DNA from 3 places in the Aeribacillus sp. FSL K6-1121 genome. Region 3 is predicted to be linked to each of the others. Evidence: predicted binding sites of a transcription regulator. Region 3 holds the regulator's gene; each other region holds the start of a gene.
What was found. Region 3 encodes LexA, which represses DNA repair genes until DNA is damaged. Its sites were predicted from a motif close to CGAACATATGTTCG; they were not measured.
Positions count from the first base shown of each region.

Region 1 (10,724 bases), 480 kb from region 3:
CGGTGTTTGCTCTTTGCAAGCTTCTTTTTCCGGCTGCTTATCAACAAGAGCTTTTATTTGCTATATCAGAAACTGTTGCTCAGCTTGATTATTTAGAACAATATGGAAAAATTAACAAAAGAATAGAAAATGGCGTTTTACTTTTTTCCGCGCAACGAAGAGGTGACAAATAAATGAATTCGCGGCTTAAAGATCGATTGGTAGTTATTACGGGGGCATCGAGCGGGATCGGGGAAAAAATCGCAAGGATCGTTGCAGAAAGCGGTGGACATTTAGTTTTGCTGGCTAGGAGGAAGGATCGTCTCAAGAAACTTTCGGATGAGCTTCAAGCCTCTCACTCTATTTCTTGTACATATTACGAACTGGATGTCAGTGACCTTGACGCAGTTTCCGAAGTATTTACGGACATCACAGAGAATTTTGACCGAGTGGATGTTTTAGTCAATAATGCTGGTTTTGGTATTTTTCGAAATGCAGAGGAAGCAACATTCGAAGAGATGCAGCAAATGTTTAAAGTAAATGTGTTCGGATTAATTGCTGCGACAAAGCTGGTTCTTCCGATGATGCTGGCCCAACGGGAAGGGCATATTATTAATGTCGCCTCTCAGGCTGGCAAAATAGCTACTCCGAAATCAAGCATCTATTCTGCTACAAAACATGCTGTTTTAGGCTTTACGAACAGCTTGCGGATGGAAGTGGCGGACCGCGGGATTTTTGTAACATCTGTCAATCCGGGTCCAATTGAAACGGATTTTTTCAATCTTGCCGATACGTCAGGGGATTATGTGAAAAACGTCCAACGCTGGATGCTTAATCCGGAAGCTGTTGCACAAAAAATCGTGAGCGTGATGCTGACAAATAAACGGGAAATTAATATGCCTGTTTGGATGGAGCTTGGCGGGCTTGTTTATCGTCTCATGCCCTCCCTATTTGAAAAAGTTGCCGGAAATTTGTTTCGGCAAAAATGACCGGGAGCATGATGCAGGAAATGAACAGAAAGCTGAAGGCGGACTTTTCGCTAAAATCTCCGCTCTCACTTCTGAAAAGGCGCGTCAAGCGTCTTTTTATTTTGATAAAAAATTCAGCTCTTTCACCGATTTGTCTCCAACTTAAATCTTCTAAAAAACGCGGCTGTATTTTGAATAAGCTTTCCAAGCTTAATATCTGTTTTTCGATGCCGTACTTCGTTGTTATGCTCCTTTTGTACCGCGAAAAATGGCGCAAATTCCCATTGAAACCGAACGTATATTCCCATACAATAAAAATAAAATAAAACCGAACATACATTCTCATGAGGGGATGATGGAATGAATTATGAATCGTTTCCAAACCGGCATATATTATGCATCGATATGAAAAGCTTTTATGCGAGCTGTGCGGCGGTCATACTTGGGCTTGATCCTTTAACAGCCCACATTGCTATCGTTGGGGACAAAGAGCGGACAGGAAGCATTGTATTGGCCGCTTCACCAAAACTGAAGGAAGATTTCGGAATTCAAACCGGATCCCGCTTATTTCAAATTCCAAACGACCCCCGCATCCGCCTCATCACTCCGAAAATGGCGACGTATTTACGGATTTCTGCTGAAATTACTCGGCTGCTGAACCGCTATGTTCCGAAAGAAAACATTCATGTTTACAGCGTAGATGAATGTTTTATTACTGCGGATGGAACAGAAAGACTTTGGGGGGATGCGCATAGTCTGGCCGAAAAAATTGTGGAAGATTTACGAAATGAATTTTCTCTCCCATGCGCGGTTGGGATCGGTCCAAACATATTGATGGCGAAGCTTTGTCTAGATTTGGAGGCGAAAAAGAAAGGTATAGCGGAATGGACGTATGATGATGTCAAAACGAAGCTGTGGAGCATCAAGCCGTTGCGTAAGATGTGGGGGATTGGGACAAGACTTGAAAAAACGTTAAATCGAATGGGAATTTTTACAGTTGGTCAGCTCGCAAATTATCCGTTAGAGCTCCTTGAAAAGAAGTTCGGCGTCATGGGGAATCAGCTTTATTACCACGCATGGGGAATAGATCTTTCCGACATAGGCTCTCCGATTATGCTGGGGCAAATCAGTTTTGGAAAAAATCAAATATTGCTTCGCGACTATCCGGACCCCGAAGAGGTGAAATGCGTCATCTTAGAAATGTGCGAGGAAGTGGCAAAAAGAGCGAGGGAACACCGGATGGCGGGGAGAACAATCAGCCTTGGAATCGGCTACAGCCAAAAGGAAGGCGGAGGAGGATTTTACCGTTCCAAAACGATGGATGTCTCAACAAATATTACGATGGATCTTTATCGAGCCTGCCTTTTGCTGTTTGATCGTTTTTATGAGGGGAAGACAGTCAGAAAAATTTCCATCTCTCTTTCCAACGTGGAAAAAGACAGCGGCATGCAGCTTGATTTGTTTAGGCCGAACCGCATAAAAGAGCATCGTTTAGGATATGTAATGGATGCGATTCGGAACAAGCACGGCTCCAATGCACTGCTGCGCGCTGTTTCGTATACGAAGGCAGGAACGAGTCTTCACCGCAACAAGCTGATCGGCGGGCATTATGCGTAACGAATATGAAGAAAAGAAAGCAAAGGATGGGATAAACAATGATTCAGGATCGTGGAAGCATAAAATGGACAGCTATGATGCTGCCCGAGCATGTGAAATTACTAAGGAAATACAATGAAAGTTTAGATAAAGTCGAAAAACCGGTTTTAGATGAACAAAAATATGAAGAATTTAATGAAGTTATCTGTGAGGCTATGGAAGAGAACATTACTCTACAATTCACCTATTATCAAAAAGGTGAAATAAAGAAGCTTGTCGGCAATATTCATTATATCGATCAGCTAAAAAGAGAATTACGAATTGTTGATTACTTGACTAAAAAACATGTTTTAAAATTAGGAGATATTATTGAAATTGAGCAATACTAAGAAAACAGCATTAGAAATACAAACTTAATAGGGGTAGCGTAAGGTCAGGAAAATGCAGATTTACAACGCTTAGAAAATGACGATAATTAACAGCCCAATTTCTAAAAATTTGAGAAATTGGGCTTTTTGCTACTCTACCATCGGCGCCCTATATGGAATAACTAAAACATGATCTCAATCTTAAAATCAATTAATTTTTCTTTCACTAAAAAAGCACCCGTTAGTGAATAAGTGACATTCACGGTTAACAAAAAACAATTAAGTTTCACTCTGCCACTATAGGGTCATTTTCTGGAATAAGTAAGAGAATTATTTTCTTAGCTCCTGTAATAATTTACACTTATTAAAAAAGCTTTGACATTAGCTGTGTCAGGGCGTCCACAACAAGAGTGTTGGGGCATGAAAAAGCGTTTTTGTAGCTATCAACTTCTTAAAGCCTCTCAGAAGCCCTCACAGGCTTTCTAAGGGCTATCCTATTCTATTCTATTTCCGCCAAAAAGTTGAACAGTCTGCTTTATCCTGAATATTAAATTCAATCATTTTCTCCAGCAATTCGTAATTTACCGGCTCATTCCACGGAATTCGAAACAAGCCTTTGGTAGCGCTGTAGCCAGCTTGGGCGATTTCATCGGCAAAATGCATCATTGTCTTTTCTTCAGGTGAAACGCTCAAATGATGCTTCGCTGTGGAAAAGCCGATGATAAATGTGCCGTGATCGGTAAACATTGGCGTATTCCACTTGATTTGCGGCTTCAAATTTGGAAATTTATTGGCAACCCACGCCAAAATTTCCTCTGTTCGGTCGCGGTGGTCGGGGTTATCAATACCTGCTAAATATTTTGCAAAAACTTCCATGTCTTCCTCCTTCGATATTATGCTATTTCCGCCAAAAATTCGAATTCTCCGCCTTATCCTTGATATTAAATTCAATTATTTTCTCTAACAATTCGTAATTAACTGGTTCAGACCATTGAATTCGGAACAAGCGTGAAGAAGCGCTGTAGCCAGCTTGGGCGATTTCATCGGCAAAATGCACCATTGTTTTTTCTTCGGGTAAAATGCTCAAATGATTCTTTGCTGCGGCAAACATAATGATGTATGTGCCGTGATCGGTAAACGTGGGTTTGTTCCACTTGATTTGCGGTTCTAAATTTGGAAATTTATTAGCAACCCACGCCAAAATTTCCTCTGTTCGGTCGCGGTGGTCGGGGTTATCAATACCTGCTAAATATTTTGCAAAAACTTCCATGTTATTTCCTCCTAAAATAAAAATCGTTTAGAGAAGTTCCTCAAACCCATTCGTCGTTAAAACTCCTCACAGAACCGCTCAGACAAGTTCTTAAACAACACCTATTTCCACTATATATTTTACAACCTGAATAGTCAAAATGGCTTAAAATGCAAATTAGTTTGAAATTTTCCATCCGAATGTAGAGTTAAAAAAGGTTCGATCATTTAAAGCAAATTATAATAAAGATTGATAAAACAATGATATTGTGAAACAATTTACTTAAACTAAAGGAAAGGATACAGCACCAAATTAAATGAATATTAGTTTAATTTATGCTGTATCTTTTCGCTAGTCAACTACACGAGCCGTAGCAATTCAATGACCGAATTGCTACGGTAATCAGTTTATGATTTAAGGATGGCTGATAACTTGAAAACAAATGCTAGGTATCAAACTTGGATTCGAATGAATAAACTACTAATTTTTTTGCTTTTTTCACTTTTATTCATTTTGTTGACATTCTTACCTATTAATTTATATCTGCGAGTTTTGTCAGGTATTATAGCGTTACCATTAATTTATATTACATTTATCCTTTCTTATTCTTATTACCAATTCGCAGCATTTGGGGGAAATTATCAGTCAAAAATACATGACTTAATTGTTGCCAAGGTGAATTGGGATGGGCAAGGAAAAATACTGGATATAGGAACAGGCAGCGGTTCACTGATTATTAAACTTGCAAAGGCTTTTCCTGAGTCCCTATTAACTGGAATTGATTATTGGGGCGACGATTGGGAATATTCGAAAGATCAATGCCAACGAAACGCTGAAATTGAAGGGGTTTCTGATCGAATAAATTTTCTGAAAGCAAGTGCCACAAAACTGCCTTTTAAAAATGATGAATTCGATATAATTGTAAGTTGTCTAACATTTCATGAAGTTAAAGATGAAAGAAATAAAACAGAAGTAATGAAAGAGGCATTAAGAGTGTTAAAACCTGGTGGTGGATTTGTCTTTTTAGATTTGTTTATGGATGAAAAAATATTTGGGGATGAAAAAGAGCTCTTAAATTCCTTAAAGAAACATGGTGTATCTGAATTGAAAAGCTACAAACTCGCTAAAGTAATGAAACTGCCAAAGCTTTTATTGAACAAAAAAGTATTAGGGAATGCAATGATATTGATTAGAAGAAAATAGACGTGTCATAATTTGCTTGTGAAAATAACACTGATTTCTCACAAATAAAAACAACAGCTTTATTCAACTAACCCGGCTAATAGTTTGTCAATATTTCTCTATAAATGTTTAAAAAACGTTAATCGGTTATGTTCATTCTGCTTCAATAAGCGGAGAGAGCTAAAATATGATAGAATGGAGGCAAAATTAAAAAAGGATGATTTTAGCCTATGAACATTTCGTTTACAAACGCAGCGAAAGCAAAACTTAAAGAGATATTGGAAATGAACGAAAACCGCTATATAAAGCTGAAATATGATACAGATGGCTGCGGCTGTGTCATAAGCGGTGTTACTGTTCTTTGGCTTGTGAAAGATCTTGATGAGGATGATATGAAAATTGATACAAATTTTGTCCCGGTGTACGTGGAGCGATCAAAGCTTGTTTTTTTAGATGATGAATTGCAAATCGATTATCACGGGCAAAAACAAATATTCATGCTCAAAAGTCCAATGCAAATTTACAATCCAAGAATGAGCTGCATTGTGAAATGAGGGAACAAAATTGAAGGAACGTCTAGCTTCTTTAAAGAACATTGCTTTAAATAAAACATGGGTGTCCTTTCTCCATGACAATCATCCGTACACCCTTCTGCATTGGTCTGTAGGAGGAATGGGATATGAAAAAAAGGATGTGTGGCTGATTCAAGATGAAATGACGTTTGAAGCGGAAGAGTTTGCCACGATCGATGAAGCAATTGCATGGATGGAAAAAAACATGCAGAATATTCACGATGTATTAGGATAAAAAAGAGCATGCATTGGTCAAAGGAAGGGAAAAACATGAAAGATGCATGGAATCTCAAAGATCAGATCGGCGAAGAAAAAGCGAAAAAGCTTATAGATATGAAGAAGCAAATTGAAGAAGAAAAGGAGAAATTAAAAAAACTGGAATTGGAGCGTAAAAGAAAAGAGGAACAAAAGCGGGAAAAACAGAAAAGCTTTGCTGAATTGCTCGCAGAAAGCGACTTGAAATGGGAAGATTTTAAATAAAAAGCTGGAAAGGAGGCTGTCCAAAAAGTCAGGGTTCACTGACTTTTTGGAGCCCCTTCATTTTAGGGACTTATCGGATAGACCATTTTTCCTGTCTTGTTTATATCCTCCAGAAGTCTTATGAAGGACTTTTCTTCATTAGGTTCTTCAAAAGTTGTATGACGGACATTCAGCATATACAATTGCTTCTTGTTGGACTTCATTGCCTCTATGAAGGACATTTACAAATTTTATTAGATTATTTTTGTCCTTCACAGTAGTATTTTTCCCCGATCCTTCATTTTAGGAACTCATCGGACAGCCCCTTAATTCCCAACATTTATTATGCCGCCATGAATTTGTTTAGAAACACTTTCTTTTATAAATGAAAAAGAATTCCCACAAGAGAATAGATAATGACAGTTGAAAATAAGATTGTCATATGAAACAGAGAATAAAGAAACATTGATTTTGCCCATTTCTCTGAATCCATTTTTTTATAGCCGAAAATGCTTAACATAAGCCACAGAACGCTTAAAAGAAGGGCTACTAGCATAAGACCGAGGCTTAAAGGCCCAAAAAGAAAGCTTGCTGCAATTAAAATAATTAAATAAATATTAGTTTGTATATATGTTCTTTTAACACCTTTGACAACTGGGAGCATAGGAACCTTCGCAGCCTTATACTCATCGTGCTTGCGAATAGCTATAGCATAAAAATGAGGCATTTGCCAAATAATTGAAATCACAAACAAACCAAGAATGGCTGGATGTGTCACGTCCGGATGAACAGCAGCCCATCCGATGAGAGGGGGCATTGCTCCAGAAATACTGCCAATTTCCGTATTATAAATTGTTCTTCTCTTGCTCCACATCGTATATGGGACAACATAAAAAAACAAACCTAGAAACCCTAGGAATGCTGCTAGAGGAGTTGTTAATGCAAGAGCTGCAATTCCTAAAATAGACATACAGATTCCAAGCCATAATACTGTTTTAGGCTTTATTGCTCCTGTCACAGTCGGTCTGTTTTTCGTCCTTTCCATGATAGAATCTATATCTCGGTCATATAAGTTGTTAAAAGCTCCAGCTGCACCCATTACGAAAATCGATCCAATCAAAGCAAATAACATTTCCGGCAATTTCTCAAACAGGCTGATCTGATACGTATACAATGCCAATGTCAATCCAGCCAACATCGGAACGAGATTTGATTGAATAATTCCAATTTTACAAGTTTCAGCCAAAATTTGGGGCAAAGTTGGTTTCTGTGTTGTAAGGCTTTCTTCTTTTCGCATTCTTCCCCTCTTCCTTTTTCACTCATGATCTATAAATCTAGGAGGACATTGTTGATAGTTGCGTCCAGCATAATGAGAAATTATAATTTGTATACTGATTAGAATTTATATACTATCTGGTATGTTAATGCTATATGGTATGATTGTCAAGAGAGAGGGAGGATAGCAAATTGGTCAGACGAAGATTAACCCAAGAGGAGCGAAAAAAAGAAACGCGGCAATTACTTTTAGAGTCAGCTGTTGAAATCTTTGCTCGATTCGGCTTTCACGGCGCTTCTGTTGATAAAATTGCAGAACATGCCGGATTTAGCAAAGGGGCGGTATATGCCCATTTTCGTTCCAAAGAAGAGCTCTTTTTAGCTATTTTGGAGCAACAAATGCAATTGCATGTGGACAACATTCTTCAAGTCATAGACGGACAGCATTCGCTTTCACATTTTATCGAAACGATGGATGAATATTTCCTGTCAGTTAGGCAGAAAAATCGAACGTGGAGCATGCTTAACATGGAATTTTTTCTTTATGCGATGCGTGAAGAATCGGTACGCCGAAAATGGTCTGACATGATAACGGAAGCGGTACAACAAATTTCCAAGGCGATTGAAAAATTGAAGTCGAAAGAGAATAACGATTCTGCTCTATCTGCGGATGAAATAGCATGGACTATTCTTTCGTTAGAAAACGGTTTAGCGATATTTTATTATATTAGCGAAGACCGTGTGCCTCTTCATTTATATGGAAAAGCACTGCAAAATTTGCTTCGATCCCCTCATTAGAAAATATTCAAGCTTAAACGGATTTCAAAATATATTAGTCCAAAATTTTTCAAGATAGGAATGGACGGCGCTGTTCAATGAACCGATACATATAGTTGTAAATCCGGTTTATGTGCTATGAACAATCGTTTAGCCATTGAGATTGCAACATGATCATGCGAATCCCATCCGTTTCGGCAGGAACATCAACTGGATAGCTAAATTGAATTTTCAACAGTCATGTGAATCCGAAAATAAATAAGCGGGGATCGTCCCCGCCTGTTTTAATCGCGATGGATTGTATAAAGAGACTGTTTTGTTGCGTTTATAAGCGCTTCGTACTCTTCTTCCAGCAGATCTTTTGCTTTCGCTGCTTGGACATTTTCAAGCAGCTGCTCTTGCTTGCTCGCTCCGGCAATGCAGGAGGCTACAACACGCTGATGAAGAACATATTTTACGGCTGTTTCCGTCCGAGTGCGATCCGGGCATGCTGAATCGATGCTGTGCAAAGCTTCTTTTAATTCATCGAACGTGTAGTCTAAATATCCATTGTTCTTGACGCGCTCAGAGGCTTTTTCGAGCGGGCGCTCTGTCAAGAGGCCTTGAGCCAACGGCCCTCTGGCAATAACAGAAACGTTATGCTCCTGAATCAAAGGAAACCATTCTTCTGGGCGCCGGTCAAGAAGGCTGTATTGCATCATGATTGAAACGATATTGGAGCGTTTCAACCATTCTTTCATAACGTTCGGCCGAATCGAAGAAATGCCGTAGTAGCGGATGACGCCTTCCTGCTTTAACTCTTCGAACGCTTCAATCGTTTCATCGATCGGGTCGTCGATTGTTCCTCCGTGAAGCTGATATAAGTCGATATAATCTGTACCCAGCCGTCTGAGGCTTTCTTTCACTTCTTCCTTTATGTATTTCTTGGATGGATCCCACCACCATCCGTCTTTGCCAACTTCAAACCGGTTTCCTACTTTTGTTGCTAAAATGATATCGTTTCGACGCGATTTAAGAGCCCTTCCGACAAATTCTTCATTCAGGCCTTGATCATAAAGATCTGCTGTATCAAAAAAATTAATCCCCAATTCAAGCGCTTGGTCAATCAGCGAACGCGCATGCTTTTCGTCGCGGCCAAGCGACATGCATCCAAGACCGATTTCGCTCACATACAGCTCGGATGTTCCTAATCTGCGCTTTTTCAAAAAGATCACCTCTCTTTTTCTCTTCTAATTTGAAAGTAGTATAAACTTTTTGAAAAAGCAAATGTTTCATATTCATGATGAAGCCATTCATAGACTGTTTTATATCGTTTTGCGGCTTCCTTTAAGCTGTAAGCAATTTCCTTCGGCTTTCCAATCATCACGACCCGGTTATAATTCCGATACATGAGCAATCGCTCCGCCTCCTTTTTAATTATGGTAGAATGTATGAAGAATGATTGGATAATAGAACAGGAGTTGAATATATGAACCGTTTAAACGAGGAAACGATTGCGAAGGAAAAAATTTTTTCAGGGAAGATTATTGATGTATATGTGGAAGATGTCCGTCTCCCAAACGGGGAAAATGCGAAACGTGAAGTCGTGAAGCATCCGGGTGCAGTTGCCGTGATCCCTATTACAAATGAAGGGAAAATTGTCATGGTGAGACAATATCGCAAAGCTTTAGAACGTCAGCTTGTGGAAATTCCTGCCGGCAAGCTTGAAAAAGGGGAGTCACCTGAAATCACAGCAAGAAGAGAGTTGGAAGAAGAAACGGGCTATGGATGTGAATCATTAAAACATGTCATTTCGTTTTATACTTCACCGGGCTTTGCTGATGAACTCGTTCATCTTTATTTAGCTGAAGGATTGATAAAGCTGGAAAATAAAGCGAGTTTGGATGAAGACGAGTTTGTCGAGGTGCTGGAAGTAACCCTTGAGGAAGCGAGAAAATTGATAGAAGAAAAAGAAATTTACGATGCAAAAACAGCTTATGCAGTTCAATATTTAACATTAAAACAATTGAGTGAGGAGATATGAACGCTTTTTTCGCAGATTTGCACATTCATATCGGCAGAACAAATACAGGAAAACCGGTAAAGATTACGGGGGCCAAGTCGCTGACGCTTGAAAATATTTTTATTGAAGCAGTTGAGAGCAAAGGTATGGATATAATTGGCATCATTGATTGCCATGTTCCCGAAGTAATCAAGGAAATTGAAGATGGCATCAGAAGAGGAAAGTATGAGGAATTAATGGAAGGGGGAGTCCGCTATCAAAATTCGACACTTATTTTAGGTACGGAGCTTGAAATAT
Region 1 covers NZ_JBBOPS010000001.1:648,233-658,956, forward strand. The annotation lists gene NSQ61_RS03305 (MBL fold metallo-hydrolase) at 1-173, shown strand, start outside; gene NSQ61_RS03310 (SDR family NAD(P)-dependent oxidoreductase) at 174-968, shown strand; gene NSQ61_RS03315 (Y-family DNA polymerase) at 1,308-2,564, shown strand; gene NSQ61_RS03320 (YolD-like family protein) at 2,603-2,932, shown strand; gene NSQ61_RS03325 (iron chaperone) at 3,416-3,787, opposite strand; gene NSQ61_RS03330 (iron chaperone) at 3,810-4,181, opposite strand; gene NSQ61_RS03335 (class I SAM-dependent methyltransferase) at 4,581-5,363, shown strand; gene NSQ61_RS03340 (iron-sulfur cluster biosynthesis family protein) at 5,573-5,896, shown strand; gene NSQ61_RS03345 (DUF2552 family protein) at 5,907-6,149, shown strand; gene NSQ61_RS03350 (DUF3886 domain-containing protein) at 6,158-6,394, shown strand; gene cyoE (heme o synthase) at 6,753-7,670, opposite strand; gene NSQ61_RS03360 (TetR/AcrR family transcriptional regulator) at 7,841-8,446, shown strand; gene NSQ61_RS03365 (aldo/keto reductase) at 8,710-9,630, opposite strand; gene mciZ (Z-ring formation inhibitor MciZ) at 9,636-9,815, opposite strand; gene NSQ61_RS03375 (NUDIX hydrolase) at 9,894-10,448, shown strand; gene NSQ61_RS03380 (TIGR00375 family protein) at 10,445-10,724, shown strand, end outside.
Region 1: NSQ61_RS03315 (Y-family DNA polymerase) is a predicted target of LexA. The motif match lies at 1,239-1,252, and genes of this name have one in related genera.

Region 2 (10,724 bases), 1.3 Mb from region 3:
TTTATTATAATCTTATTAATTTGACAACCTGCCGCTAATGAAAAATTGGACATAACATTATGGACAAAATCATGGGAGGAATTGTGAAATGCTTTTAGGTGCAATTGAAGCGGGCGGAACAAAATTTGTCTGCGGAATTGGAGATGAAAACGGAAATATTATCGAGCGGACTTCTTTTCCGACGACAACGCCTGATGAAGTGCTTGAACAAGTGGTCAAATTTTTTCGGGATAAAGATATTAAAGCACTTGGAATTGGTTCATTCGGTCCGATTGATTTAGATCGCACAAGCGAAACATTCGGATACATAACATCTACTCCGAAGCTACAGTGGGCGAATACAAATCTTGTCGGAGCGATAAAAAAAGAATTCCCTATTCCAATTGGCTTTGATACAGACGTCAATGCAGCAGCGCTCGGGGAAATGAAATGGGGGGCTGCGAAAGGTCTGAATAGCTGCATTTATATGACGATCGGTACCGGGATCGGAGTCGGTGCCATCTCTGAAGGACATCTAGTACACGGGCTAATCCATCCGGAAATGGGGCATATGCTTGTTCGGCGCCATCCTGAAGATTCGTTTGCCGGCAATTGTCCGTATCACAAAGATTGTTTGGAAGGAATGGCATCCGGTCCTGCTATAGAAAAACGCTGGGGAAAAAAGGGGCAAGAATTAGAAAAAAATGAGAAAGTATGGGATTTGGAAGCGTACTATATTGCACAAGGAATTGCCAACCTTATACTCGTTTTATCGCCTAAAAAAATAATAATTGGCGGCGGAGTCGCCAAACAAAAGCAATTGTTCCCCCTTATACATCAAAATGTTCAAGCTTTATTAAACGGTTATGTTCGCCATGAAGTGGTGCTAGAAAACATTGCAGATTATATTGTTCCGCCCGGATTAGGGGATAATGCGGGACTTTGCGGAGCAATCGGTTTAGCATATGAGGCGTTTTTGGAGAATAATCAAAAATAAAGCTCAAGAACATTTATCGGCAAATAATCGTTACAGATAACCCAAGCCATAAAATAAAATCAGGCATACAAAAAATGTGTACAAGAAAAGGAAACTTTCAAGAATGCAGTTAAGAACCAAAAAGAATTAGATAAAGCTAAAACTAATGCTAAAGAGAATTGATCCAAGATATTGCTCGGTGACCTAACAGCTCTTTATGTTACAGCTGAGATGATTAAGTTTAGGTGGCTGGAAGCATTCATTTTTTGATAAGTGGAGTTCAGGAGTATTGCAATGTATATGCTGAAACAAAACGAATATTGAAAAATATTTTTTAATCTTTAAATAATTATTAAACATCTCTACATTTAGAGGGAGAATCAATTAAATTATATATCTTAAAAAAGACAAATTAGACTTAGGGATTTAGAAATTTATTTATTATTTAAAAACAGTATGTCTATGGGATATCTTATTATCGGGGATTAAGAAGACCTTTATAAATACATGAATGAAGAGGATATTCAACAATTTCAAAATGTAATAAAAATCTATGTATTGTCAGATGAACAGTTAAATGAAGAAGATGCAGATATTTTTAGAGAGTTTGCAATGGATTTAGTTGATGGTAAAGATTTTTGTGCATTAATACTGGATTTTCATGTAAATGGAGAATTGTTTGAAAATCTACCACTAGATCTTAAGGTGGAAGATTATCAAAAAATATTACATGCAGTAAATTCTGAATACGATATTTCATATGTAAATTTAGATCATTTGTTTTATCTATCTCAAGATTAAGAAAGAGTATCCAATAGTGAAAAAAGGCGGCTATTGGATGCTTTTTTATATGCTTAGGGTAGTCTTAGGGGGTGACCGTAAGAAAAAAGTAAATATAGTATAAAAGTTGCTTTCATAAAGGCGAATTTTTTAGCCTATGAGCTTCATTATTGCATTTAAATATAATCATAAAGCTATTTCTATTCGTTTATTTTGACTTCATCGATTTCAACTATTTCCCCTGTATCCTAGGTTTTCTGACCGCTATACATCGCATCATTTTTTATTCTTTGCATTGGCTTATTTTTCCCTTCTCTTTTGTGGTTTTGCTTGAAAGCTTTTTGAGGGCTTCAATATAATAAATGTATAACCGTTGACGAAAAGAGGTTTTTTTATGATCAAGCTTGTGTTTGCCGCATTCGCCCCTTTTTTGCTTGTCTTATTTTTCACAAGAGTTACATATAGTCATGTCGTTGGGACATTGTTGACGGCTGGTTTATTAATTGCCTCTTATTTTGCAGGTCATATGGATACTATTTATATCGCCATTTTGGATGTAGCCAGCTTAGCAGCTGGTTTTATCGCTGCCAGAAGCATGAAAAAGGATAAGAAAACATCTACTTAAACCTGTTCAACACGATTGACAGGTTTTTATTGTCTATGAAAATCAAACGTCAGTTCGTATTTTTGGTGATTCAGCCTGATTATATGTTAAAATAAAATATAAGTTTCTGAATTGGAGGATGTTCCATGGATCGGTTTGAATTAGTTTCAAATTACCAGCCTCAAGGAGATCAGCCGAAAGCTATCAAAGAGCTGGTGGAGGGAATCAGGCAAGGAAAAAAACATCAGACATTGTTAGGTGCAACTGGAACTGGCAAAACGTTTACGATATCCAATGTGATTAAAGAAGTGAACAAACCGACGCTGGTCATTGCCCATAATAAAACGCTTGCCGGACAGCTGTATAGCGAGTTTAAAGAATTTTTCCCGAACAATGCAGTTGAATATTTTGTCAGCTATTATGACTATTATCAGCCGGAAGCGTATGTTCCGCAAACAGATACGTATATTGAAAAAGATGCGAGCATTAATGATGAAATTGATAAATTAAGACATTCGGCCACCTCTGCATTGTTTGAACGGAAAGATGTTATTATTATCGCAAGCGTTTCTTGCATATATGGTTTAGGTTCGCCAGAAGAATATCGTGAGCTGGTCGTTAGTCTTCGCACAGGAATGGAAATCGAGCGCAATGACTTGCTGCGCCGTTTAGTGGATGTGCAGTATGAAAGAAATGATGTAGATTTTCGCAGGGGAACTTTTCGCGTGCGCGGGGATGTAGTGGAAATTTTCCCTGCTTCGCGCGATGAACATTGTATCCGCGTGGAATTTTTCGGAGATGAAATCGACCGTATCCGTGAAGTTGATGCGCTGACAGGCGAAATTATTGGAGAGCGGGAGCATGTAGCGATTTTCCCGGCATCACACTTTGTGACAAGAGAAGAAAAAATGAAAATCGCCATTGCTAATATTGAAAAGGAGCTTGAGGAACGGCTGCATGAACTGCGGGAGAATGGAAAGCTTTTGGAAGCGCAACGCCTCGAGCAACGGACAAGATATGATTTAGAAATGATGCGGGAGATGGGCTTTTGCTCCGGGATTGAAAACTACTCCCGTCACCTTACATTAAGACCGCCCGGTTCGACTCCTTATACGCTTTTAGATTATTTTGGAGATGATTTTTTGATCGTCATTGACGAGTCGCATGTGACGATTCCGCAAATCCGCGGGATGTACAATGGCGACCAGGCGAGAAAACAAGTGCTTGTCGATCATGGATTCCGTTTGCCTTCAGCACTTGACAACCGTCCGTTAAAATTTGAGGAATTTGAAAAGCATATGAAACATGTCATTTATGTTTCTGCCACCCCTGGGCCGTATGAGCTGGAGCATACGCCGGTTGTTGTCGAACAGATTATCCGCCCGACTGGACTTTTAGATCCAACCATTGACGTCCGACCTGTTGAAGGGCAAATAGACGATTTAATCGGCGAAATTCAAAAGCGGGTTAAACGGAATGAGCGGGTGCTTGTGACCACATTAACGAAAAAAATGGCGGAAGATTTAACGGATTATTTGCGGGAAATCGGGATTAAGGTGACATATCTCCATTCCGAAATTAAAACGCTCGAGCGCATTGAAATTATCCGCGACCTGCGGCTTGGCAAACATGAAGTGTTGGTCGGGATCAATTTGCTCAGGGAAGGGCTTGATATTCCGGAGGTCTCTCTCGTTGCAATTTTGGATGCAGATAAAGAAGGATTTCTCCGTTCGGAACGTTCTCTTATTCAAACAATCGGACGGGCGGCTCGGAACGCAAACGGGCATGTCATTATGTATGCTGATACAATCACAAAATCGATGGAAATCGCCATAAACGAAACAAAACGGCGTCGTGCGATTCAAGAGGAATATAACCGTCAACATGGCATTACGCCAAAAACGATTCAAAAAGATATTCGCGATGTAATTAGGGCGACATATGCAGCGGAAGATGAAGCAGAATATAAAACGGAAAAGGCTGTGAAGCTGAACAAAATGTCGAAAAAAGATCGAGAACAACTGATAGCCCGTATGGAAAAAGAAATGAAAGAAGCTGCAAAAGCATTAGATTTCGAAAGAGCTGCTGAATTGCGCGATCTAATTTTGGAGCTGAAAGCGGAAGGATGATTGGATATGGCAATGGATAAAATTGTTGTAAAAGGTGCACGCGCTCATAATTTAAAAAACATTGATGTCACGATTCCAAGAGACAAGCTTGTCGTTGTAACAGGTTTATCGGGATCGGGCAAATCTTCTTTAGCATTTGATACAATTTATGCAGAGGGACAGCGGCGATATGTGGAGTCTTTATCTGCCTATGCCCGCCAATTTTTAGGACAAATGGATAAACCTGATGTCGATGCGATCGAAGGCTTATCGCCGGCCATTTCGATTGATCAAAAAACGACAAGCAGAAATCCGCGTTCAACGGTCGGAACGGTGACAGAAATTTATGACTACCTACGGCTTCTTTTTGCCCGTGTCGGGCGGCCGACATGTCCGGTGCATGGGATAGAAATTTCTTCGCAAACAATCGAACAGATGGTTGACCGGATTATGGAATATCCAGAACGGACAAGACTGCAGGTTCTTGCGCCTGTTGTGGCTGGAAAAAAAGGAATGCATGTGAAAACATTGGAGGAAATAAAAAAGCAAGGGTTTGTCCGCGTGCGGATTGACGGAGAAATGATGGAGCTTACCGATGATATTTCTCTTGAAAAAAATAAAAAACATTCCATCGATGTCGTTGTGGATCGGCTGATCGTGAAAGAGGGGATTATAAGCCGGTTGACCGATTCGATTGAAACAGCTTTAAAATTAGGTGATGGAAAAGTCATAATTGACATCATCGATGGCGAAGAGCTGCTTTTCAGTGAACATCATGCCTGCCCGATTTGCGGTTTTTCGATTGGAGAGCTTGAACCGCGGATGTTTTCCTTTAACAGCCCGTACGGAGCTTGTCATGCTTGTGACGGCTTAGGTTCAAAACTAGAGGTGGATTTGGATCTCGTTATTCCAAATAAAAACTTGACATTAAAGGAACACGCAATTGCACCGTGGGAGCCGACAAGCTCTCAATATTATCCGCAGCTTCTTCAAGCGGTTTGCAACCATTACGGTATTGATATGGACATTCCAGTTAAAGATATACCGAAACATCTGCTCGATAAAATTTTATTTGGAAGCGGCGGGGAAAAAATTTATTTTCGCTATGAGAACGATTTCGGGCAAATCCGGGAAGGCTATGTAGAATTTGAAGGTGTGGTCCGCAATATAGAACGGCGCTATAAAGAAACGACATCTGATTTCATACGCGAACAAATGGAAAAATATATGACGAATCAGCCGTGTCCGACATGCAAAGGGCATCGACTGAAAAAGGAAAGTCTGGCTGTTCTTATTAACGGACGCCATATCGGACAAGTCGCTCAATTATCTATTCGTGAAGCCTATCAGTTTTTTGACCAATTGGCATTGACAGAAAAAGAAATGAAAATTGCCAATTTGATTTTAAGAGAAATAAAAGAACGGCTGAATTTTTTAATTGAGGTAGGTCTTGATTATTTAACATTAAGCAGATCAGCTGGTACGCTCTCTGGTGGAGAAGCGCAAAGAATCCGTCTTGCCACGCAAATCGGATCAAGACTGACAGGAGTACTTTATATATTGGACGAGCCGTCTATCGGTTTGCATCAACGGGACAATGACAGGCTGATCCGTGCTCTTCAAAATATGCGGGATATCGGCAATACGTTGATTGTAGTTGAACATGATGAAGATACGATGCTTGCAGCTGATTATTTGATCGATATTGGGCCGGGAGCTGGCGTGCACGGCGGTCAAGTTGTAGCTGCGGGTACACCAAAAGAAGTGATGAATGATGACCGTTCGCTTACAGGACAATATTTGTCAGGGAAAAAGTTCATTCCATTGCCGGTCGAAAGAAGAAAACCGGATGGTCGGTATATTGAAATAAAAGGAGCAAGCGAGAACAATTTAAAAAATGTAAATGTCAAATTTCCTTTAGGTGTATTTTTGGCAGTAACAGGTGTATCTGGTTCGGGGAAAAGTACGTTAGTCAATGAAATATTGCAAAAAGGCTTGGCGCAAAAGCTGAATAACAGTAAAACAAAACCTGGTGCCTATAAAGAAATGAAAGGGATTGAACATCTCGATAAGGTCATCAGCATTGACCAATCTCCGATTGGAAGAACGCCGCGTTCAAATCCAGCTACGTATACCGGCGTATTTGACGATATTCGTGATGTGTTTGCAGCAACGAATGAAGCGAAAGTAAGAGGCTATAAAAAAGGACGCTTCAGTTTTAATGTGAAGGGCGGCCGCTGTGAAGCATGCCGAGGCGATGGAATCATTAAAATTGAAATGCATTTTCTTCCAGATGTATATGTTCCGTGTGAAGTATGCCACGGAAAAAGATATAACCGGGAAACTCTTGAAGTCACATATAAAGGAAAAAATATTGCGGATATTTTAGAAATGACTGTGGAAGACGCACTTCAGTTCTTTGAAAATATTCCAAAAATCAAACGGAAGCTGCAAACCATTTACGATGTAGGACTTGGTTATATGAAACTTGGTCAGCCGGCTACGACAATGTCCGGTGGGGAAGCACAACGGATAAAGCTTGCTTCAGAGCTGCATCGCAGATCTACTGGAAGATCGCTGTATATTTTAGATGAACCGACAACAGGGCTGCATGTTGACGATATTGCTAGACTCTTGAAGGTTTTGCATCGGCTTGTTGAAAACGGAGATACAGTTCTTGTAATTGAGCATAACTTAGATGTGATTAAATCAGCTGACTATATCATCGACCTTGGACCAGAAGGCGGGGACGGCGGAGGAACAATCATTGCAACGGGTACCCCTGAAGAAGTGGCAGAAGCGAAACAGTCTTATACAGGAAAATATTTAAAACCGATTTTGGATCGGGATCGGGAGAGAATGAAAAATTTCATTTTGAAAAAAGAGGCAGCGGCAAACAGTTAAATAGGCTGTTGCCAGTCTCTTTTAAATGACGAAGAATGTTCCTGAAATTCCTGAAACGGATGGTTTTATTCCATCGGTTTTCAGGAGATGAGTTGTAGATTTTTACTAGCCCTTTCAGCGAAAAATCGAGGAAATACTGATTTTCTTTGATATATGAACATTTCGCATAAAACAGAGCTTGAGCCCTTTGTGTGACAAAGGGCTCTTTTTTTATAAACTGATGTTTCTCCTATCATTCATTCAAATTCATAATTTTGAAGACTCGATGAATCGGATTCTCCGGCGTCTTAGTTATTGTGCTCACGATGTCTACAATTACCGAATGTATTGAATATCTTTGATGCATTGCTAATTCATAAAAAAGCTGACCCAAAAAAATATTTGACGGCCTTGGATCAGCTTTTTTAAAATCAGTCCCTGTGAAAAGAAGGCATTATATAAATTATTTATTTTCCATTTCTTGAATGGCTGTTTGAGCCAATTTAGAAATCGTCATATCATCCATTGGCGGATTGTGAAGCCCTGCTCTCACATCACGATAATACCGCTGCAGCGGATTTGACAGTTGAAGGCTTTTTGCTCCAACTAGTCTCATCGCCTTATCGACAATGTTGATGGCTGAGTTCGTCACAATATGCTTCGCAACACTAAGCTCGTTTGTAATGTATGGACGGCGTGCTTCATCATCATAAATTTCCGCTACGCTATACAAGAAATGTCTAGCTTTCATTAATTCTAAGTCAATCTGACCGATTAAATTTTGTACATTTGGCAATTGGCTAATGGTTCCATTTATACTATTTGGAGAATATTCTGTCGCAAATTTCACTGCATAATCACGCGCCGCCTGTGCAATACCTAAATAACAAGCGGGAATATGCAGAATCCAACCATTTATTGTATTTCCTCTCGGTCCATGGTTTAGCTCTACAAAATTTTCTTCTGCTACTTCAACGTTATCTAACACAAGATCGTGACTTTCTGTTCCTCTCATGGCGATAACGTCCCAATTTTTTTCAATTGATAATCCCTTTGCTTCTCGTTCAATTAAGAAAAATCCAATTCCTTCCTTTTCTTCAACCCATGCAGATACAAGAAAATGTGTCAGCACAGGTGACATAGTAGTATATGTCTTTCTGCCCGAAATAATCCACTTGCCATCTCTTTTCACTGCTTCCGTTTCAGGGCGCCCGCCGCGGGTTGGACTGCCTGTTTTTGCTTCACTAACTGCTCTGTTCACCAAAGCGCCGTTTAAAATTTCTTTTGCAAAAGAGACAAGCTTTTCTTCCCTCCAAAGTTTTTTCTCATACAACTCCCCAACGACGCCCAGATGCCAACCGATGGCTAGGCCTGTAGCACCATCAAAGCTAGCAATGGTTTCTTGGAATAGAACTAGATCTGTAACACCAATGCCGCCGCCTCCATATTCTTTTGGCAGCGAGAGCTTCGTATACCCCATATTGACAAGCGCTTGGATATTTTCTTTTGGAAACTTTGTCTTTTCATCGCTTTCCCTAGAATGACTTTTAAACGACTCTTCATGCTTTAACAGCTTTTCGATCCACAATCTTTGCGCATCCGTTTTCACAAATAATTTTTTTGACATGTTCTACACTTCCTTAAGCAAACTCTGTTCAGATTAATATTTTAATAGGTTCAATGAACTATTAAATTTACGAACATTTTCCATTATAACAATTTAATTCATACTTTACAACTAGGAATAGTTGTGTTATAGTTTAGATTATTCAATTAACCCAATGTTTTGATATTTTTGATAATAAAGAGAGGTGATTCGTATAATCGAATTAAAGGACATTCAAAAAAGCTTTAAAAAAATTCAATTCTTAAAGGAATTGATGTAAAAGTAACCAAAGGGGATGTCCTAGTTATTATCGATTCAAGCGGATCTGGGAGAATCACCCTTCTTCGATGTATGAATGATTTAGAAAGACCTGACGGAGGTACTATTACTATTGATGTGTTTTCCGTGGAAGGAAAACATGCGTCAAAAAAAGTCATTTTAACGCTAAGACGAAAGACCGCAATGGTTTTTCAGCATAATAATTTATTTAAAAAATAAGACGGTGCTGGAAAACGTAATGGAAAGTCTTATCGTTGCAAAGAAAATGAAAGCTGCCAAAGCGCGTAAAATTGGCATTGATTTACTTAAAAAAGTTGGCCTGGAAGAGAAAATGAATGACTATCTTGGCCAGCTGTCCGGCGGTCAACAGCAGCGTGTTGGTATAGCGCGAGCACTTCCCTTTAAACCCTTCCGTCATTTTATTTGATGAACCTACTTCCGCGCTCGATCCTGAGATGGTTGGAGAGGTTTTGTCGATTATTAAAAAAATTGCTGATGAAGGCAAAACAATGGTGATTGTAACTCATGACATTCACTTTGCAAGAGAAGTAGCGAATCGTGCTGTGTTCATGGCAGACGGCGCCATTATTGAACAGGGACCGCCTGAAGAAATATTAGTTCATCCAAAGCATGAGCGAACAAAACAATTTTAAAAAAGGCTTCTAATAGAGCCTGAATATACTATTTTAAAATTTACATGGGGGGAAAATTACTGCATGAATCGTAAACGTATTTGGACAAAATTCTTTTTATTCATTTTATCTATTTTCGTCATCGCTGGTTGTTCGAACAGTGAAAGTAAAGAAACTGATGACGGCAAAAAAGTGATTAAAGTGGCATTAAGTGATGAAGTAAATCCACCATTTTTATATACGGATGATCAAAATAAACCTATCGGTTATGATATGGATTATTTAGCGGAAATTGAAAAGAAATTGCCAGAATACAAGTTTGAGTATACGTTTGGAGAAGAAGAATCGAATTTAATCGGGGTTGACACAGGAAAATTCGATTTTGCGATTAACTGGTTTTTCAAAAATCCGGAAAGAGAACAGAAATTCCTTTATCCAGAACATGAGTATGGATACTCTTTAACTGTATTAGTGACGAAATCAGATCGAAATGATATTAAATCGTTAGATGATATGGTGGATAAAAAACTCGCTCCAATGGCGCCAAGCGGTGGACTTCGTGCTATTTTAAACGGGTACAACGAAAAGAATCCAGATAATCCGATCGAGATTGAAAGTATGGAAAATCCGTCAGCAGCAGATAACTTAAAACGTGTTGCTGAAGGAAAAGCAGATGCTGTTTTTTTGAACAAAACTACATTTGATGCTCTTCAAAAAGAGCTGAAATTGGATTTGAAAATAGGTGGTATCGTTTCGAAAGAGCCGGTTTATATTGTTTATAACAAAAAACATAAAGAACTAGCTGAGAAAATTGACAAAGCAACTGCTGAATTAATTGAAGACGGTACGCTTCCGAAACTTGCTGAGAAATGGTTTG
Region 2 covers NZ_JBBOPS010000001.1:2,428,635-2,439,358, reverse strand. The annotation lists gene NSQ61_RS11955 (ROK family protein) at 89-976, shown strand; gene NSQ61_RS11950 (hypothetical protein) at 1,463-1,756, shown strand; gene NSQ61_RS11945 (CsbA family protein) at 2,130-2,360, shown strand; gene uvrB (excinuclease ABC subunit UvrB) at 2,486-4,468, shown strand; gene uvrA (excinuclease ABC subunit UvrA) at 4,475-7,351, shown strand; gene NSQ61_RS11930 (acyl-CoA dehydrogenase family protein) at 7,794-8,957, opposite strand; partial or broken gene NSQ61_RS11925 (amino acid ABC transporter ATP-binding protein) at 9,151-9,868, shown strand; gene NSQ61_RS11920 (amino acid ABC transporter substrate-binding protein) at 9,932-10,724, shown strand, end outside.
Region 2: uvrB (excinuclease ABC subunit UvrB) is a predicted target of LexA. The motif match lies at 2,404-2,417, and genes of this name have one in related genera.

Region 3 (10,724 bases):
CAGAGAGCATGGTGAAATTTTGTTCGAAATTGCAACAGATCCTCCGGGTTTTGCAATTGATGAATCTTTAGATGCACTTGGAAAAGAATTAAAGCTTCCGGAGCGTTACGAAAAGTATCGGGAACGGTTGGAAAATAAGTTGATGCCAGTGGAAGTCCGTAACCTTGACGAATAAGAAAAGTAATGCTTAATAAACGCTGAGAAGGAGAAAAAACGATGAAACATATTTTTCAAAAAGGAAGCAATCCGGCAAAACCGACACTCCTATTGCTGCATGGAACCGGCGGAAATGAGTTTGATCTTCTTCCCATTGCAGAAATTATTGATCCAGAAGCATCGATTTTAGCTGTGCGCGGAAATGTAATGGAAAATGGAATGCCGCGTTTTTTTAAAAGACTTGCCGAAGGAGTTTTTGATGAAGAAGATCTTGTTTTCCGTACAAAGGAATTAAACTCGTTTTTAGATGAAGCAGCGCAAACATATCGATTTGATCGAAATTCTGTAATCGCAATCGGTTATTCCAACGGAGCAAATATAGCAGCCAGCCTTTTATTCCATTTTCGGGATGCGCTAAATGGAGCCATCTTGCATCATCCGATGGTGCCGAGAAGAGGGATGGATCTGCCGGATCTATCAGGAAAAAACGTTTTTATTGCAGCTGGAAAGCGTGATCAAATTTGCTCTCCTGAAGAATCAATAGAGCTTAAAACATTTTTAGAAAATAACAACGCAAATGTGCACTTGCATTGGGAAAATGGAGGACATGAGCTGACTTTATCAGAAGTTCAGGCAGCATCCAATTGGTACCGGCAGCTTTATCAAAAATAAGCTGTGAAAGATACCAATAAAAGCAAGTAAATTGGATCAAAATGTTGCCAGCAATCAATTGGCCGTCATTCCAAAATGTTTATAACAAAATGCGGAAGGAAATTGGGCGTGCTCTTTCATTTGTAAATGTTTGTAATTCTCAAGGCTCGTACATCATATATCAAAAGAGCTGCTTAATTCCACGCAAAGCGGATCAAAAATGATCCGTAATGCCAAAAAGTTTCGTCAAAGTGCGGGAGTTCTTATATTTGAAAAAATGTTTATCAACTTTGAACCTTGTGCATCAAATATATTAACAGAGCTGCCGAATTCCACAAGATTTACAATAAAAAATCGTGAGCGTTCGGTGGATTTTATGAAATCAAGATAAGTATTCGCAAAATAAATGTTTTGACAGACACTAATTTGCAATTTTTCAGTAATGCTTTATTCTGTTTTAATTAATTGATATAATTGCCGAAAAAAAGAATATCCTTCTAAATAAAAAGATTGAAAGTAAAGGACGGAATTGCTTTCAAGCAAACAGTGGGGCTGTCCGACGAGTTGCTAAAATGAAAGATTTTGAGAAATACAACTGTGAAGGACAAAAATAATGAAATAAAATTTATAAATGTTCTTTATAGAGGCAATGAAGTCCAACAAGAAGCGATTGTATGTGCTGAATGTCCGTCATAAAACTTTTGAAGAACCTAATGAAGAAAGAGAGCAAAAGAAAAATCCTTCATAAGACTTCTGAAGGATATAAACAAGATTGAAAAAAATTGTCTGTCCGATAAGTCCATAAAATAAAGAGGTTGTCCAGAAAGTCAAAATCCACTGAAAACGAAACATCATAAGCATTGATATATCAGCGTTTCCAAAACATTAAAGGAGCGTCTATAAGCCGGAAAATCGACTTATTAGACAGCCCCCTCTTTATTTTGTTATTGCAGCAGGCTGCAGTTGCTTAAGATATTTTTATGATGCTTTAGACAACCTCAAGAATTTGAACATAATGGAACAAACAATAAACAGTCGAGCAACTGCTGCTTGAAAATGAATAAAAGAATCCTTTCATAATTTCATTTATAAAGCCATAATAATATTTAATAGCTTATTAGTTAAAAAACTGATTTTTCTGATAGAATTTGTTATAATGTAAATGAAAGGAGTTGAAATATTGTGACAAAAAAGACTAGATTAGGCAAGACCGATATATATGTGAACCCAATCGGACTTGGAACAAATGCTGTTGGCGGGCACAACATTTTTCCAAACCTTGACGATGAAACTGGGAAAGAAATCGTTCGTACAGCTTTGGATCATGGAATAAATTTTTTGGATACGGCATTTTATTACGGTCCTGAGCGTTCGGAAGAAATTATCGGTGAAGTCGTCAAGGAGTTTGGCCGTCGTGATGAAGTAGTCATTGCTACTAAAGGTGCTCACAAATTTGTAGACGGAAAAGTTGTTCTTGATAACTCTCCCGATTTCCTTCGCGAGTCGGTCGAGGGCAGCCTGAAACGCTTAAAAACGGATTACATAGATTTATATTACATTCATTTTCCGGACGAAACGACACCGAAGGATGAAGCTGTCGGTGAATTGAAGAAGCTTAAGGATGAAGGGAAAATTCGTGCGATCGGTGTATCGAACTTCTCGCTCGAACAATTAAAGGAAGCGAACAAAGATGGGTATGTCGATGTAATTCAGTCCGAATATAACTTATTTAAACGACAAGCAGAAAAAGATTTGCTTCCTTACACAGCGGAAAATGGAATATCGTTTATACCATATTTTCCACTTGCCTCAGGTCTATTAAGCGGAAAATATTCGAAAGATGCGAAGTTCAATGATTCACGTGCACAAAATCCTTTGTTTCAAGGGGAAGCATTTGCGCGTAATCTCGAAAAAGTCGAGCAATTGCGTCCAATCGCAGAAGCGAAAAATGCTGAAATTGCTCACGTTGTGCTAGCATGGTATTTAACGGTCGATTCCATCGATGCGATCATCCCTGGTGCGAAGAAGCCGGAACAGGTACTTGACAATTTAAAAACGTTAGATGTCCAGTTAACAAAGGAAGAAATAGAGAAAATCAGTCAGATTTTTCAATAATTTTGTAAAAAAGCTGTGATGGAAATATCCCATTCACAGCTTTTAATAGGACTTTCTCATTCGTCAGAACGTTTAGAGAAGAAGCAGGAGTGGTAATATGAGACGTGTTTGTGTTTTTGCAGGATCGAATCCGGGAACAAATCCTAAGTATAAAGAAGCAGCTATCAAACTGGGAGAAGAATTGGTAAAAAACAGGCTTGAGCTCGTATATGGAGGCTCCAGCATTGGTCTGATGGGAGTGATTGCAAACACCGTATTAGAGTTAGGAGGCACCGTATTGGGCGTTATGCCGACGAATTTATTTCAAGGAGAGGTTGTCCACAAGCATCTCACTCAGCTTTATGAAGTCAATGATATGCATGAGCGGAAAGCAAAAATGGGAGAGCTTTCAGATGCGTTCATTGCTCTTCCCGGAGGCTATGGTACTTTTGAGGAAATATTTGAAGCGGTTAGCTGGGGGCAGCTTGGGATTCATGAAAAGCCTGTGGCGTTGTTAAATATCGATGACTATTACACGCCGGTAAAACAGATGATTGAGAATGCGGTAGAGGGAGGCTTCATGCCTGAAACGCATAAACAGTTTATGATTTTTGCAGACAATCCCTCTATATTAATAGATAAACTTCGTGCGTACAAACCGCCTTTGAAGACAAATAAGTGGATCGAACTAGATCGATAAATGAAAATATCAGAACTTTACTTCGCCTTTAGCTTTCTGATCAGTTTGTCTAAAAATGACAAGCTGATCAGAAACGTCAATGTTTAGTCGTTTATGCTTTTTTCAAGAGCTTTCAGCTTATGTTCAAGCTGTTGAAGCGCATCATCAATTTGATTTGCATTTTTCTCTAAATAGATTGGTTCGCCAAATGCAACGACAGCTTTTTTCCCGGCAAAAAAATCTTTTAAACTTTTTGGACCATGATAGGTTGCAGGCAATATGGGAACGCCGGCTTTCATCGCAATTGTAACCGCGCCTCTTTTTAAAGGAACTTCCTCGTCTGTTCTTGTGCCGCTCGGGAAAATTCCAACAACTTTATTTTCTTTTAACAGTTTCAAAGGAATTTTTAGTGCGCTCGGTCCAGGATTTTCACGATTAACTGGAAAAGCATGCATCTTTTTCAAAAACCAACCTATGAGCGTGTTCTGAAACAATTCTTTTTTGGCCATATAATGGACATGAATTGGAAAAAGTGCTGCGGCGAGCAAGACTACATCTACCCAGCTGCGATGAGAGCATGTAACAATAAAACGATGGTCTGCCGGAATATGCTGCTTGCCTTTGACTTCTAGCAAACTAAAAATTTTAATGATCAATATTGCAAGTTTTCCTGCTAAATGATAAATCATTTTGTTCCCCCCCCCCCGAATGACTTCCAGAAATATGTTTGCGTTGCAAAAGATCTGTATTTTCGGTTAGGGCGCATGTCGATTTTGTCTGCGTTCAGTTTAGCATTTTTACGTGATGCATGTAAAGTCGGTAGTACATCGTCAACGAATCGTCTTATCCAAAGTCAGTCAGTGAAAATACCGCCGTTTCATTTGGAGGAAGGGCGGGTCGTATTCGGTGTTTTTTAGATGAACAAGTATTTGTGCTGAAGGTTGTTGGCGCTGGATAAAAGGGGCAACCACATCAATAATAAAATGTTTTAATTGGAAAAATCAATTTTAATAGCAGTTACTTTGTTTCTATAAATTTTATACTTAATGATACAAAATATTGAGAGTAAAGAAGAGAAGAAGCAGAAAAACGAACATCAGCGCAATCTGTCTTTTTTAATTAAAAAGCAAGAGACAATCAGTCCAGGCATCAGCGTAAAAAAATATGTAAGATAATCTGACATAAAACTTCAATTCTCTCATTGAATGGGATACACTGATAGAGAAAAATTTGATCCAATCGTGGAAATAAAGAAGAGTGAATTTGGATCGGTGTGATGTCAATTTCTATTCACTCAAGTTAAGATGGGGTATTATAGTGAGCATGATGAATCGCCAAAGCAGGTTAGGTAAAGCTTTAGCGATTATCATATATGTTTACTCACTATAAAGAATAAATGATGGAAATGACCATTTTTCTATCTTTTAAATGACTCCTTGTTCTACCATTGCATCAGCGACTTTTTTAAATCCTGCAATGTTAGCGCCGACGACAAGATTTCCGGAGCAGCCGTATTCATTTGCAGCGTTGACGCAATTTCGGTAAATGTTCTTCATGATATCACGTAATTTTGCGTCGACATCTTCAAAGCTCCAAGACAATCTTGCGCTGTTTTGAGCCATTTCTAATGCTGAAACAGCAACTCCGCCTGCGTTAGCAGCTTTTGCAGGTCCAAAAAGAATATTGTTTGATAAAAACACGTCGATCGCTTCTAATGTAGACGGCATGTTGGCGCCTTCTCCAACAGCTTTGAGTCCGTTGGAAACAAGGAGTTCAGCTGCTTTTTTATCGATTTCATTTTGAGTAGCGCATGGGAGGGCAATATCGCATGGAATGGACCAAATTCCGGAACAGCCTTCATAATATTCTGCATGAGGATGTTCATTTACATATTCTTTAATTCTTTTTCTTTCAACTTCTTTTAACCTTCTAACCGTTTCAAGATTAATTCCATTTTTATCAAAAATGTAGCCATCAGAGTCGCTGCATGCGACAACTTTTGCACCTAATTGTGTTGCTTTTTCAATCGCATATATGGCAACGTTCCCAGAACCAGAGACAACAACTGTGCTTCCTTTGAAGCTTAATCCATGGTCATTAAGCATTTCTTCAACAAAATAAACAGTTCCATAACCTGTCGCTTCGGTTCTCGCTAAGCTTCCGCCGTACCCAATGCCTTTTCCGGTTAACACCCCAGCTTCAAATCCGCCGCGTATTCTTTTATATTGGCCAAACAAGTATCCGATCTCTCTTGCGCCAACTCCAATATCACCGGCAGGAACGTCAATATCTGGTCCAATATGTTTGTAAAGCTCTGTCATAAAGCTTTGTGTAAATCTCATAATTTCCCCATCTGATTTACCTTTCGGATCAAAATCAGATCCGCCTTTTCCTCCGCCGATCGGCTGCCCAGTCAATGAATTTTTGAAGATTTGTTCAAATCCTAAAAATTTAATAATGCTGGCGTTGACGGTCGGGTGAAAGCGCAAGCCTCCTTTATATGGCCCAATTGCACTATTATATTGCACTCTAAATCCGCGGTTTACACGCACTTTTCCTTCGTCATCCACCCATGGAACGCGAAAAATGATCAATCTTTCCGGCTCAACAATTCTTTCAAGTATTCCGTGCTTTATATATGTAGGATGTTGAGCAAATACAGGCACAAGCGAGTCAAATATTTCTTTTACAGCTTGAAGAAACTCAGGCTCATTCGGATTTTTTTCTTGCACGGATTGAAATACTTCATTGACATATTGCTTTGCATTTTCCAGTTCACTTTGTTTCATAAGTAATTGATTCATAGCACCTCTCCTATACCTAAAATTTAAGCAGTTAGAAGAATTCAAACAATTCAGTAAATCATCCCGGCACTGGCTAAGGAAGCGAAATCTACAATAAAAAATTCTACAACAAAATAAATCAAAAAACAATGACTGTTGAGAATTGTTGCATAATAGCTTTGCATGCAGGCACGGAGAAGGCGCCTGAAATTTGTTTCATTGAATCTAGCTTGTCTGCATACATATTGATTAGAAAACATTTTTAAAAATTTAACATCGCTAAGAGAGGGAATTTTGAAAATTTTATAAAAAGAAAAAGGATGCCTCACCTGTTTTGAGACATCGAATATTCAGTGTATGGAACGGTATAGCCCGATCACTTTTCCGAGTATTGTCACATTTTTTAAAATAATCGGTTCCATTGTTGGGTTTTCCGGCTGAAGCCGTATAAAGTCTTTTTCTTTGAAAAACCTTTTTACGGTCGCTTCATTGTCGTCTGTGAGCGCGACAACGATGTCGCCGTTATTGGCTGTTTGCTGCTGTCTGACAATAACTAAATCTCCGTCCAGAATGCCTGCTTCGATCATGCTTTCTCCGACTACTTCAAGCATGAAAAGTTGATCATCACCTGATGCAATATGATTCGGAAGCGGAAAATATTCTTCGATGTTTTCAACGGCAGTGATCGGAATACCAGCCGTCACTTTTCCTATGACCGGCACGTTGATCACATTGTTTGTTAGAAGGTGGCTGCCATCATCGTCCAAAATTTCAATGGCTCTCGGCTTTGTGGGGTCTCTTCTAATCAGTCCTTTGCTCTCAAGCTTTGCTAAATGCCCGTGAACAGTTGAACTGGAGGCAAGACCGACCGCTTCGCCGATTTCTCTTACAGAGGGAGGGTATCCTTTCTTTTTTACTTCCTCCTTAATGAAGTTCAAAATATCTTGTTGTCTCTTAGATAATTTTGTTGACATGTCAAGCACCTCAGTCATATCAATTTGTGTCGATTATAGCATGATTTTTCCAAAAAAGCAAACGTAAGTTCGAATATTTGCTTGACAGAAACATGTGTTCCCTTTTATACTTAAAAACAAAAAACCGAACAAATATTCTGTTTCAGGGGGCGGTTCTATATGGATAAATTATCATGGTCTTACATCGTTTCTTTTTTCCTTGTCATCATGGCGGCAGTTTTGGCGATTTCGTATACTGGAGAAAGGGAAGAGCTCGATCATTATTTGGAGGTTCAAGTGAAGGAAGGGGACAGTTTGTGGAAAATCGCTGATGAATATAAAGAATATGACAATATGTCTCATTCAGAGTTTGTTAAATGGGTTCAGGAGCGAAACAATCTCCAAAGCCTTGTTGTAAAACCGGGGGAAACAATCGTCATTCCGATTGAAAAAAATAAATACTACAATGCTGAATATTTGGCAAACAAAGAATAACCGCAAGGAGCATTTAACATGAGAGCAGTCGTTTATGCAAGAGTCAGCACTGAAAAAGATGAGCAGGAAACATCTTTGAAAAGACAGAAGGACGAGCTGTTAAAGCTCGCAGCTGAAAACGGTATGGAAGTTGTTGAAGTGATAGAAGAAAAAGCGAGCGGGTATGATGTTGATCGTGAAGGGGTTTTTCAACTGCTGGAATTGATTGAGGAGAAAGATATTGAAGCGGTATTAATACAGGATGAAACAAGAATTGGCAGAGGGAATGCCAAAATCGCCATTGTCCATTCCATTTTGAAACAAGGTGTGAAAATTTTCACCGCTGCCCATCGCGGGGAGATGGAACTGTCTGAATCAGACACGATGGTGCTTGAAATCATAGGAATTGTCGAAGAATATCAACGAAAAATTCATAATTTGAAAATAAAGCGGGGAATGTTGAGAGCTATACAAAATGGGTACAGGCCTGAAAAAAATTTAAAGAATAGAAATTCTTCCTATAAAAGAGAGCGAAAAGAAGTTCCGATCGAGGAGATTGACCGATTGCGGAAAAACGGCCTGACATTTTCAGAAATAGCGGCAACGTTAAGAGGATTCGGCTATGACGTTTCAAAAGCTACTGTCCATCGCAGATATCAACAATTTTTGTCAGAAAAAGGAGAATCATAGCAATAATTGTTGTCATTAGTGGTTGCATTTAGTATGATAAAAGAGCGCGGCAAAAATATACAAGGGGTTCAGCTTATGATTTCAAAAGAAAAACTTAACCGTATTAATGAACTATCTAAAAAGTCTAAGTCAGAAGGACTGACGCAAGAGGAAAAGCTTGAGCAGCAGCAATTAAGGCAGGAATATTTAGAGGCGTTTCGTCGGGATTTTCAAAACACCTTAAAAAATGTTACAGTGATTGATCCGAAAGGTAATGATGTTACACCGGAAAAATTGAAAAAATTTAAAAATAAAAGGCTGCATTAACGGATGGGTGTTGCCTTATTGCAACAATAAAGATAAGATTATAAACTGAAAATACAGATGAGAGGATGATAATGGTGACTCATTCCATTCAAGATTTATCCATCATGACGATTCGAACATTATCCATTGACGCGATTGAAAAGGCGAATTCCGGACATCCTGGAATGCCAATGGGCGCCGCACCAATGGCTTATGCGCTGTGGACGAAATTTATGAACATTAACCCTGAAAACCCTAATTGGTTTAATCGAGATCGCTTTGTTTTATCTGCCGGACATGGTTCGATGCTGCTTTACAGCTTGCTTCATTTATCGGGTTATGATCTTTCCATGGATGATATTAAATCGTTTCGTCAATGGGGAAGCAAAACACCTGGACATCCTGAATACGGACATACACCTGGCGTTGACGCAACAACTGGACCATTAGGCCAAGGAATAGCAATGGCCGTTGGAATGGCGATGGCAGAACGTCATTTAGCAGCTACATACAATAAAGAAGGATACAATATTGTTGATCATTACACATACGTCATTTGCGGTGACGGTGACTTAATGGAAGGGATTTCCTCTGAAGCAGCTTCCTTAGCTGGTCACTTGAAGCTTGGACGATTAATTGTTCTTTATGATTCGAATGATATTTCCCTAGATGGGGATTTAAATAAATCATTCTCAGAAAATGTAGAAGAGCGCTTTAAATCTATGGGCTGGCAAGTGCTGCGCGTTGAGGACGGCAACAACATTGAAGAGATTTCGAAAGCCATTGAAGAAGCCAAATTGGATGAACAACGACCGACATTAATTGAAGTAAAAACAACAATCGGATATGGTTCGCCGAATAAAGCAGGCACTTCTTCCGTTCATGGTTCGCCGTTAGGTCCAGAAGAGACAAAATTGACAAAAGAAGCCTATGCATGGACATTTGAAGAAGATTTCTATGTTCCAGCAGAAGTTTATGAGCATTTTGAGAAAAATGTAAAAGAACGTGGAAAGCAGAAAGAAATTGAATGGAATAATTTGTTTGAAAAGTATGAGAAAGAATATCCTGAACTTGCAAAAGAGTTAAAGGCAGCAATCAATGGTGAATTGCCAGAAAATTGGGATCAATCTTTACCTTTTTATGAAGAAGGAAAAAGCGTTGCAACCCGTTCTTCTTCTGGAGAAGTATTAAATGCAATAGCTGAAAAAGTTCCTTATTTCTTTGGGGGATCTGCAGACTTAGCTGGATCAAACAAAACGACAATAAAAGGTTCAGGAGACTTTTCTGCGGAAGATTACAGCGGACGAAACATTTGGTTTGGTGTCAGAGAGTTTGCCATGGGAGCAGCATTGAACGGTATGGCTCTGCATGGAGGTTTACGTGTTTTTGGCGGAACGTTCTTTGTTTTCTCTGACTATTTGCGGCCAGCGATTCGTTTAGCAGCATTAATGAATCTCCCTGTAACTTACGTGTTCACTCATGACAGCATAGCGGTTGGAGAAGACGGACCAACACATGAGCCGATTGAACAATTAGCTTCTTTGAGAGCAATGCCGAATCTTTCTGTCATTCGTCCAGCTGATGGAAATGAAACAAGAGCTGCGTGGAAGGCTGCGCTGGAATCTAAATCAACACCGACTGCATTAGTATTAACGCGCCAAAATTTAGAAACTATTAAAGGTACGAAAGAAAATGCTGAAGAAGGTGTTGCAAAAGGCGCTTATGTCATTTCACCGGCGAAATCGGATCAACCGGATGCTCTTCTACTTGCATCAGGTTCAGAAGTAGCATTAGCTATTAAAGCTCAACAAATTCTTGCATCTGATGGAATTGATGTGCAAGTCGTCAGCATGCCGTCATGGGACCGTTTTGAAAAGCAATCAAAAGATTATAAAGAATCAGTTCTTCCTAGCAGCGTAACGAAGCGTCTTGCGATCGAAATGGCATCTTCGCTTGGCT
Region 3 covers NZ_JBBOPS010000001.1:1,124,756-1,135,479, forward strand. The annotation lists gene NSQ61_RS05640 (ring-cleaving dioxygenase) at 1-175, shown strand, start outside; gene NSQ61_RS05645 (alpha/beta hydrolase) at 217-828, shown strand; gene NSQ61_RS05650 (aldo/keto reductase) at 1,990-2,922, shown strand; gene NSQ61_RS05655 (LOG family protein) at 3,020-3,601, shown strand; gene NSQ61_RS05660 (lysophospholipid acyltransferase family protein) at 3,685-4,269, opposite strand; gene gdhA (NADP-specific glutamate dehydrogenase) at 5,005-6,384, opposite strand; gene lexA (transcriptional repressor LexA) at 6,714-7,337, opposite strand; gene yneA (cell division suppressor protein YneA) at 7,497-7,811, shown strand; gene NSQ61_RS05680 (YneB family resolvase-like protein) at 7,830-8,480, shown strand; gene NSQ61_RS05685 (DUF896 domain-containing protein) at 8,556-8,786, shown strand; gene tkt (transketolase) at 8,858-10,724, shown strand, end outside.